Regions from separate parts of the Pseudoalteromonas sp. SR45-4 genome, predicted to be linked through region 2. Evidence: predicted binding sites of a transcription regulator. Region 2 holds the regulator's gene; the other holds the start of a gene.
What was found. Region 2 encodes MetJ, which represses methionine synthesis genes. Its sites were predicted from a motif close to TAGACGTCTAGACGTCTA; they were not measured.
Positions count from the first base shown of each region.

Region 1: a site for MetJ is predicted at 2,999-3,016, ahead of metA (homoserine O-succinyltransferase). Genes of this name have one in related genera too.

Region 1 is NZ_JACJDO010000036.1:31,304-36,422, reverse strand. Features, by position in the region: gene metH (methionine synthase) at 1-896, opposite strand, end outside; gene H5058_RS14200 (homocysteine S-methyltransferase family protein) at 909-1,988, opposite strand; gene metA (homoserine O-succinyltransferase) at 1,978-2,925, opposite strand; gene ettA (energy-dependent translational throttle protein EttA) at 3,166-4,839, shown strand; gene H5058_RS14185 (histone deacetylase) at 4,926-5,119, shown strand, end outside.
Region 2 is NZ_JACJDO010000013.1:21,627-26,745, forward strand. Features, by position in the region: gene metL (bifunctional aspartate kinase/homoserine dehydrogenase II) at 1-1,124, opposite strand, end outside; gene metB (cystathionine gamma-synthase) at 1,130-2,368, opposite strand; gene metJ (met regulon transcriptional regulator MetJ) at 2,568-2,888, shown strand; gene H5058_RS07675 (malic enzyme-like NAD(P)-binding protein) at 2,987-4,228, opposite strand; gene rpmE (50S ribosomal protein L31) at 4,774-4,989, opposite strand.

The DNA of each region.
Region 1 (5,119 bases), on a different contig from region 2:
ACGCGCTCAGCTTGTGCCATGCCTGAGTACTTAGGCGCAAGCTCTACTAAACGCTCGCCTGCACCTGGATCGGTGTTGAGTATTACGTCTGTAACGGCTTTGCGTAGTTCTTCTGGTATGTCGTCGTAAACCGCCAGTTGCCCCGCGTTAACAATCCCCATATCCATACCCGCTTGAATAGCGTGATATAAAAATACTGAGTGAATAGCTTCACGTACTGGGTTATTACCGCGAAACGAAAACGACACATTCGACACCCCACCCGACACTTTACAGTGCGGCAAGTTTTGCTTTATGCGCCGTGTGCCTTCAATAAATTCGACCGCGTAGTTGTCGTGCTCTTCTATCCCTGTGGCTACAGCAAATATATTTGGGTCAAAAATAATGTCTTCGGGCGCAAAGCCAACTTCTTCTACTAATATTTTGTAGCTACGCTCACATATTTCAAACTTTCTATCGGCGGTGGCGGCTTGGCCGTCGGTGTCAAAGGCCATAACTACAGCCGCTGCACCAAAACGTTTAATGGTTTTGGCTTGACGAATAAACGGCTCTTCGCCTTCTTTTAACGAAATTGAGTTAACAATAGCTTTGCCTTGAATACACTTTAAACCGGCTTCTATTACTTCCCATTTAGAGGAGTCGACCATGATAGGTACGCGAGAAATATCAGGTTCTGAGGCAATTAAATTTAAAAACTTAACCATGGCGGCTTTTGAGTCCAACATGGCTTCGTCCATGTTTATATCAATTACCTGCGCGCCGTTTTCTACTTGTTCGCGAGCAACTGTTAACGCGGTTTCATAGTCTTCTTCCATGATCAAACGTTTAAACATGGCGGAGCCGGTTACATTGGTACGTTCGCCGACATTAGTAAATACTGCTATTTTTTGAGTCATGTTGGCGGCTCCTTAATTTAAGTTACAGGCTTCGAGGCCCGATAAACGCATGCGTACTTCAATTTCTGGCAACTGGCGTGGTTTAACGCCTTCAAGCCCTTTTGCAAAGGCGCGAATATGCGCAGGTGTGGTGCCGCAGCAACCACCTACAATATTAATAAAGCCCGACTTACCCCAATCAATAATTTCGGTTGCCATTTCTTTTGCTTCTAGGTCGTAGCCACCAAATTCGTTAGGCAAGCCTGCATTGGGATGCACTGAGGTAAAGGTTTCGCATACACGCGACAACTCTTGCACATATTGGCGCAGTAAATCTGGGCCTAAGGCGCAGTTAAGGCCAATAGAAAGCGGTTTAATATGGCGAATAGAGTTATAAAAGGCTTCGGTAGTTTGCCCCGAAAGCGTACGCCCAGAGGCATCGGTAATAGTGCCGGAGATCATAACTGGTAATGTGCGCCCTGCTTGCTCAAACGCTTCCTCTACTGCAAACGATGCAGCTTTAGCATTGAGGGTATCGAATATGGTTTCGATTAAAATAATATCGGCGCCACCTTCCATCAGTGCCAAGGTCGATTCTACATAGGCAGTAACTAAACGATCAAAAGTAACATTACGATAACCCGGATCGTTTACATCGGGCGACAATGAACAAGTTTTTGATGTTGGCCCAAGTACGCCCGCTACATAACGTGGTTTTTCGGGTGTTTTAGCACTAAACTCATCGCAAAGTAGCCGTGCCAATTTTGCCGACTCTAGGTTTATTTCACGGCTTAAATTAGCCATGTCGTAATCTTCCATCGAAATGGTGGTGGAGTTAAAGGTATTGGTTTCGATAATATCGGCACCGGCAGCTAAAAAGCTACGATGAATATCGGTAATTATTTTAGGCTGCGTAAGGCTTAGTAAATCGTTATTACCGCGAATAAGTACATGCCAATCTTTAAAGCGCTCACCGCGATAGTCTTGCTCTTCTAATTGGTGTGCTTGGATCATAGTGCCCATAGCGCCGTCTAAAATTAAAATTCGCTCTTTTAACGCTGCACTTAGTTCGTCGTGCTTATTTTGGTCATTATTAAGAGGGTTATTCGGCATAGTTGTTAGTCCTTACGTCTTGGCTAACTAAATTAATATCATAGGGTGTAGTTTGGTACACGTAATAATTTAACCAGTTCGAAAAAAGTAAAAAAGCATGGCTTTGCCACGTTTTTGAAGGTTGTTTAGTTGCATCATCATCTGGAAAGTAATTTTCGGGTTTGGGCGCATTGTCGCTTTTTTCGCAATCGCGTTGGTATTCAGCTTTTAACGAGTCGGCGTCATACTCTGGGTGGCCGGTAATAAACACTTGGCTGCCCGACTTATTTTTAACTAAGTAAGCACCTACTTTCTCAGAACCCGCTAGCACGAATAGTTCATTGCAAGCATTTATTTTATTTACATCTACATGGCCATAACGCGAATGCGGTACTAAAAAGGTGTCGTCAAAGCCGCGCGTTAACGCCCCATGTTCAAAGTAACATTGGTGCGTAAATACGCCGCACAGTTTATCGGTTTTTAAATCGCGCTTTATTTTATAATGATGATAAAGCGCTGCATGCGCTGCCCAACACGAAAAAAGTGTAGACGTAACATGCTGCTCAGCCCAATCTAAAATTGCGGTAAACTCATCCCAATAAGCTACATCCTGGTACTCTAAATGCGCTAGCGGCGCGCCGGTAACTATTAATGCATCGTAGTTATTGTTTTTTACTTCTGAAAAATAACGATAAAAGGTGTCTAGGTGCTGCTCTGAATTACTGCTACTGCGATGAGTGTCTAGACGCAGTAGTTCTACATTTACTTGCAAGGGCGAATTGGCAAGCAAACGAATAAACTGTACTTCGGTTTCAACTTTATTAGGCATTAAATTAAGAATAGCCAAACGCATGGGGCGAATTTCTTGCGTTTTTGCACGAGTTTGTGGCATTACAAATACGTTTTCTTGGCGCAGGCGAGCAATAGCTGGTAGCTCGTCTTTTACTGTAATTGGCATCCTTTTACTCCTATTCATCAAAACCGAAAACTTATTATGAACAGATAAGAAAAAATATCAACCAATAGATGGATAGATGTCTAAATATCCAAATGAAATTTTTTCATCCTATTTTATAATCGTTTTTGTGCACTTTATAGTTTGTTTGTCGGTTTAAAATTGGCCATTCGTTGACTGCCTTACCCGTCAACCACTACAATAGAGCATTGTAATTTTTATTATTATTTGAAGGTTTTTTCCATGGTTTTACCTGATAAATTTATATTCTCGATGAGTCGAGTTTCTAAGGTTGTGCCACCTAAGCGCACTATCTTAAAAGACATCTCGTTACACTTTTTCCCGGGCGCTAAAATTGGTGTGCTTGGTTTAAACGGCTCTGGTAAATCAACATTGCTACGTATTATGGCCGGTGTTGACCAAGACTTTGAAGGTGATGCCTTTCCACAACCAGGCACTAAAATTGGTTACTTACCGCAAGAACCTGTTTTAGACGAAAGCAAAACCGTACGCGAAATCGTTGAGCAAGCTGTTGGCGAAGTTAAATACGCGCTTAAACGCCTTGACGAAGTGTATAACGAATACGCCATGGAAGACGCTGACTTTGACGCACTTGCAAAAGAGCAAGGCGAGCTTGAAGCGGTTATTCAAGCGCACGATGGTCACAACATAGACAACGTTTTAGAGCGCGCTGCCGATGCACTACGTTTACCTGAGTGGGATGCTAAAATTGAGCACCTTTCGGGTGGTGAACGCCGCCGTGTTGCTATATGCCGACTGTTACTTGAAAAACCAGACATGCTTATTCTCGATGAGCCAACTAACCACTTAGACGCTGAGTCGGTTGCCTGGTTAGAGCGCTTCTTACACGATTACGAAGGCACAGTTGTGGCGGTAACGCATGACCGTTACTTCCTAGATAATGTAGCAGGTTGGATTTTAGAGCTTGACCGTGGTGAAGGTATTCCATGGGAAGGTAACTACTCTTCGTGGTTAGAGCAAAAAGATGCGCGCCTACAACAAGAGCAAAAATCTGAAAAAGCACGTCAAAAGTCAATTGCGCAAGAGCTTGAATGGGTTCGTTCAAACCCTAAAGGCCGCCAAGCTAAGTCAAAAGCACGTATGGCGCAGTTTACCGAAATGCAGCAGTCTGATTATCAAAAACGTAACGAAACTAACGAAATGTTTATTCCGCCTGGCCCACGTTTAGGGGATCAAGTGCTTGAAATAACTAACTTACGTAAAAGCTTTGGCGACCGTGTATTAATCGACGATTTAAGCTTTAGCATGCCAAAAGGTGCCATTGTGGGCATTATTGGTGCTAACGGCGCGGGTAAATCAACACTGTTTAAAATGATCAGCGGCGAGCAACAGCAAGACAGCGGCAACATCACCATAGGTGAAAGCGTACACATTGCAACGGTTGATCAGTTCCGTGACGGTATGGACGAAAGCAAAACTGTTTTCCAAGAAATATCAGACGGGCAAGACGTACTTAAAATTGGTAATTTTGAGTTCCCAAGCCGTGCTTACGTTAGCCGTTTTAACTTTAAAGGTAACGATCAGCAAAAATTTGTTAAAGACCTATCGGGTGGTGAACGTAACCGTTTACACCTTGCTAAGTTATTAAAAGCTGGCGGTAACGTGTTACTACTCGATGAGCCAACTAACGACTTGGACGTTGAAACACTACGTGCACTAGAAAACGCTATTTTAGAGTTTCCTGGTTGTGTAATGTGTATATCGCATGACCGTTGGTTCCTTGACCGTATTGCTACACATATTTTAGATTACCGCGACGAAGGCCAAATTAACTTCTTTGATGGTAACTACACTGAATACGAAGAGTGGCTTAAAAAGACGTTAGGTGCTGAGGCAACTCAACCTAAGCGTATTAAGTACAAAAAGATTGGTTAATAGCTAATTTTAAGCTCTAGGCAATAATTAAGCCCTGCATTTATGTAGGGCTTTTGTTTTATAACTATAACTACAAATAGAATTTTATGACCCTAAATCCTCACTTGCCGTTAGTTTATCATCCTAATTACTCGTTTAGCTTTGATCCTAAACATCGCTTTGTAATGAGTAAATTTGCACATTTATACCAGCACGTTAAGCAGTTAGGATTAGTTGGCGATAACTTAGTACAGCCGTTATTAGGTACGCCAGAGGCACTAGAATTTGTACACTGCGAAAA
Region 2 (5,119 bases):
GAGTTTATATCTTGCTCAGGAGCAACTAGCGCGCAACCATGTAGGTTAGACTCGCTAATATTGGCTCTTCCTGCAAAGTAACTAACTACTTGATGGGTCGCTACTGCCGGTACTATTAGGTAAGTTTCACCCGCGCTACTAAAATGATGCAAGCTATGTTGAATAAGCTGGCTAACCTGAGTTACCTCACCCTCAACTAGCCCTTCAACACTAAGTAAATCTATATTTTCTAATGTAGTAATAAAGCGTTTTTGTTTTACACAGCCCTCTTTCACTACATTTGTTGAGCTTGCTTGCACGTCAAAACTACTGCGCACCGCAAGCTTTATATCGGTATTTTTAAGTGGCGATAATGTTTTAGCGTGTAAAACGGGGTTACCTAATCTTGCCAATAAGTTAGCTTGCGCTCTACATACCTTAGCGTATTTAATGGCCTTGTTAACTTTACGTGGGTCGGTACTAAATATCCCTTGTGTATCGGTCCAAATATATACTTGTTTAGCATTGCAATAACTTGCCAATAAGGTTGCACTGTAATCACTACCATTGCGACCAAGAGTGACCGTATCGCCTTGGGTATTAGCCGCAATAAACCCTGTTACCACGTTAATTTTGTGCTGGCTAATAAGCTCACTACACTGCTGTGTATTTTGGCTATGCAATAATTGTCCATCACTTAGCGTAAACAAGCCTCTTGCGTCTTGCATGCATGCAGCAACATTAAGTTGCTGTAAATACGCAGCGAGCAAACGAGCTGACCACAACTCACCATGGGCGAGTAGCGCCGCTTCTTGCAACTGCTCAGTACTCGCTAATTTAGCAACTAAACTTAGCTCTTCATTTAGAGTGGTTAAAGCGCTGCGCTTTAAATCGCCCTGCAGTAGCTGCGTTATTAAATCACTTTGATGATTGTTTAATTGCAATACAATATCAGCGAGCGCTTGAGTATCGTGCTGCTGATAACTTTGCCACAGTTTTACTAATGTATCTGTGGTTTTTCCTGCAGCCGATACCACTACACAATCACCGGGCTGAGCTTGCCCTATAATTATTTTTGCAACGCTTTTATAGCGCTCGGCTGAGCTTAAACTCGAACCACCAAACTTATGAATATTATTAGTCATATTAATTACCACAACGCCGGGTGAGCAGCGCTCAATTTAACATTACTACTTGCGCTAGCACCTGCTTTACCTGCGTTATTGTGCTGACCTGGTTGCACTAAATTAAATACCCGATCAAAGTCTGCTAATAAATCTGCTACATCTTCAATACCTACCGACACACGAATAAGCGTATCGCCAACGCCAGCGGCTAAACGAGCCTCGGCTTCCATTCCTGCATGCGTCATTGTTGCTGGGTGGCATATTAAGCTCTCTACGCCACCTAAAGATTCAGCTAAGCTAAATGTTTTAAGGTTTGTTAAAAATGCAGCTGCGTCATTTACATCACCTTTAATGTCAAAACTAACCATGCCACCAAAACCAAGTTGCTGTGCTTTAGCCAATTCATGTTGTGGATGCGACTCTAGCCCCGGGTAATATACTTGGCTAACAAATTTTGAGTTTTCAAGGTACTTAGCAATAGCTAAGGCATTTTCTTGATGCTGCCGTAAGCGTACATTTAAAGTACGCAAGCCACGCAAAGTTAAGTAACTATCAAACGGTGCCCCCGTTATACCAATATTATTTGCCCACCAAGCCAGTTCTTCACCTAGTTCGTCAGTTGCAGCAATAACCGCACCGCCAACCACGTCTGAGTGGCCATTTATGTACTTAGTGGTTGAGTGCACCACAATATCAACGCCAAATTTAATCGGGTTTTGTAATGCAGGCGATAAAAAAGTGTTATCTGCGGCTACCAAAGCACCGCATTGTTTCGCAATATCGGTTACTGCTTTAATATCAGTTAAACGTAAAATAGGGTTACTAGGGGTTTCTATCCAAATTAACTTAGGTTTGATTACTAAAATTTGCTGCAAACTTTCTGGTTTAGTTAAATCTAACACTTCGAGTTTTAATAGGCCGCGCTTTTGTAATGAGGTAAATAAGCGATAGCTGCCGCCATAACAATCATGGGGGATCACTAACGTATCGTCACTATTAAGCAGCTGAGTGGCTAAATGTACGGCAGCCATTCCTGTTGCAGTAATAATGCCGCGAGCACCACCTTCGAGTTCGCTGAGTGCTTGGGCTAAAGTATCACGATTTGGATTACCACTGCGGCCATAGTCATATTGACGTTTTGTATCAAAGTCGGCAAACGAATAAGTGGTTGATAAATACAGCGGAGGCACAACCGCGCCATGGTGCTTATCAGCATCGACACCACTGCGAACTGCAATTGTCGCTTTATTTTTTTCACTCATATTTATTACCTGCTTTATTTAGATGTTTAGACGTCTAAAACAGTAATTCATTCAACTTAAGAAGTCAAAACATTTAAACACCTAGCCATCTGTGCAACAAGTATTTGACTAATTTGTTTAAATCGATAGAATTTCACGCATATTCGCGCTATTTTTTAGTAGGGTGAGCAATTAATAATCTGAGGCAACGATACATCTTATGGCAAAATGGAATGGCGAGTATATTCACCCATACGCAGAACACGGGAAAAAATCAGAGCAAGTTAAAAAGATCACCGTTTCGATCCCGCTAAATGTATTAAAAGTACTAACCGATGAACGCACCCGTAGGCAAATTAATAACTTACGCCATGCAACTAATAGCGAGCTATTATGTGAAGCATTTTTGCATGCGTTTACTGGGCAACCGTTACCTAACGATGATGATTTACGTAAAGATAACGCCGAAAAAGTGCCTGAAGAAGTGAAAAAAATAATGCAAGAAATGGGCTTAGAGGTTCCTGTTTTAAACGAAGACTAAACAGCGGCTTTTAAACAAAAAAACCTCAGCCATGCTGAGGTTTTTTTATGGCTATAAATTACACTGAAGTAACTTAATACCGAGCAACATAATGCTGCTTATTCCATATAGTTTGCTGGCAGCTCTATTTGCGCTACGCCTGAAGCAATGGCTGCTAATGCAACTGCTTTAGCAATACGCGGCAATAAACGCGGATCCATAGGCTTAGGAATAATATACTCTGCACCAAACGCTAGCTTATCTACACCGGCAGCTTTTAGTACTTCTGGTGGAACCGGCTCTTTGGCAATACTACGAATAGCTTCAACTGCTGCAATTTTCATTTCATCGTTAATTTCACTAGCACGCACATCAAGTGCACCACGGAAAATAAACGGAAAACACAACACGTTATTAACTTGGTTAGGGTAATCTGAGCGTCCTGTTGCCATAATTAAATCGCTTCGTGCGCCGTGTGCCAGTGCCGGATCAATCTCAGGGTCTGGGTTCGAACAAGCAAATACGACTGGCTTTGCTGCCATTAATTTTAAATCATCGGCCGATAATAAGTTAGGGCCCGACACACCAACAAATACGTCAGCATCTTCAATTACATCTTGTAATGTACGCTTATCGGTATTGTTAGCAAATAACTGTTTGTACTCGTTTAAATCATCACGGCGAGTGTGAATAACACCTTTACGATCAAGCATATAAATATGTTCACGCAGTGCACCACACTTAATTAATAACTCCATACAAGCAATCGCTGCAGCGCCGGCACCTAAACATACAATAACTGCATCTTCAATATCTTTGCCTTGCACTTCCAGCGCATTTATCATACCTGCAGCCGTTACAATAGCCGTGCCGTGCTGATCATCATGAAAAACAGGAATACTACAGCGTTCAATAAGCGCCTTTTCAATTTCAAAACACTCTGGTGCTTTAATATCTTCAAGGTTAATACCGCCAAAAGTATCAGCAATATTAGCCACAGTATTTATAAAGTCTTCGGTGGTGCGGTGTTTTACTTCAATATCAATTGAGTCAATGCCTGCAAAACGCTTAAACAACAACGCCTTGCCTTCCATTACCGGTTTTGACGCTAAAGGCCCTAAATTTCCTAAACCTAAAATAGCAGTACCATTGGTGATCACTGCAACCAAATTACCTTTACCTGTGTACTTATAGGCATTTACAGGGTCAGCAGCAATTTCACGCACCGGCTCAGCTACACCGGGGCTATAAGCTAAAGCGAGATCATGAGCCGTTTCTGCAGGCTTGGTTAGCTCAATGCTGATTTTACCTGGAACGGGGTGAGAGTGATAATGTAGTGCTTGTTCACGAAAGTCCGACATAACGCGATTATATCCTGCAATTTAAGTTAAAGTGAGAGGGAGTAAAGCGACACTTAACATGCCTTAAAGTACGATACCCTTATTATTTTTAAATTCCAAGCAATATCAGGTCTATCCTGTTATATGCTAGATCTGTTAATTTTAAGCGAATTTTCAGCAACTTCGATAAAAACATCGCTACTTTTCATAAATATAAATTGTGCTAAAAGGCACTTTTCAAGCTTATTTTAGTTAAAAGTATTATTCACAAAACAGCGTTTTTAAAATGTGAATAAAATCAGCTAAAAGCGATTATTTATTCTGCTTTAACAACACATAGCTTCATGTTGGCTACTTTTAGAAACCGAGTTTAAAATTTAGCTATTAAAAATATAGAGAATATTAGGTCATTTGTCTGCAAAGGTTTATGCATACCGAGAATAAGAACAGGAAATAGTTATGCAAAAGCAATAAACTTAAAACTAGCGAGGTTAGGGGGAAGTTAAAGGATTTTTAGGCATAAAAAAAGCATCCTAAGATGCTTTTTTTTAACTAAATAGCAATAATTACTTTTTGCTACCAAGTGCACCGAAACGCTTGTTGAAACGATCAACACGTCCGCCAGTGTCTAAAATCTTTTGCTTACCAGTGTAAAACGGGTGACACGCAGAACAAACGTCTAGGTGAATATTTTTACACAGAGTAGAGCTAGTTTCGAATTCGTTTCCACATGAACAAGTTGCAGAAATTACTTCGTACTTAGGGTGAATACCTTCTTTCATAGAAACCTCTAGTTAAGGCCGCATCGCTCTCCAAACCCGGAGTCTGGCACCATACGTCGTTAAAACAAATTTATTGGTGGCGGATTTTATCCAACAACCATCAAGCACACAAGCATTAATTAGTATTTTT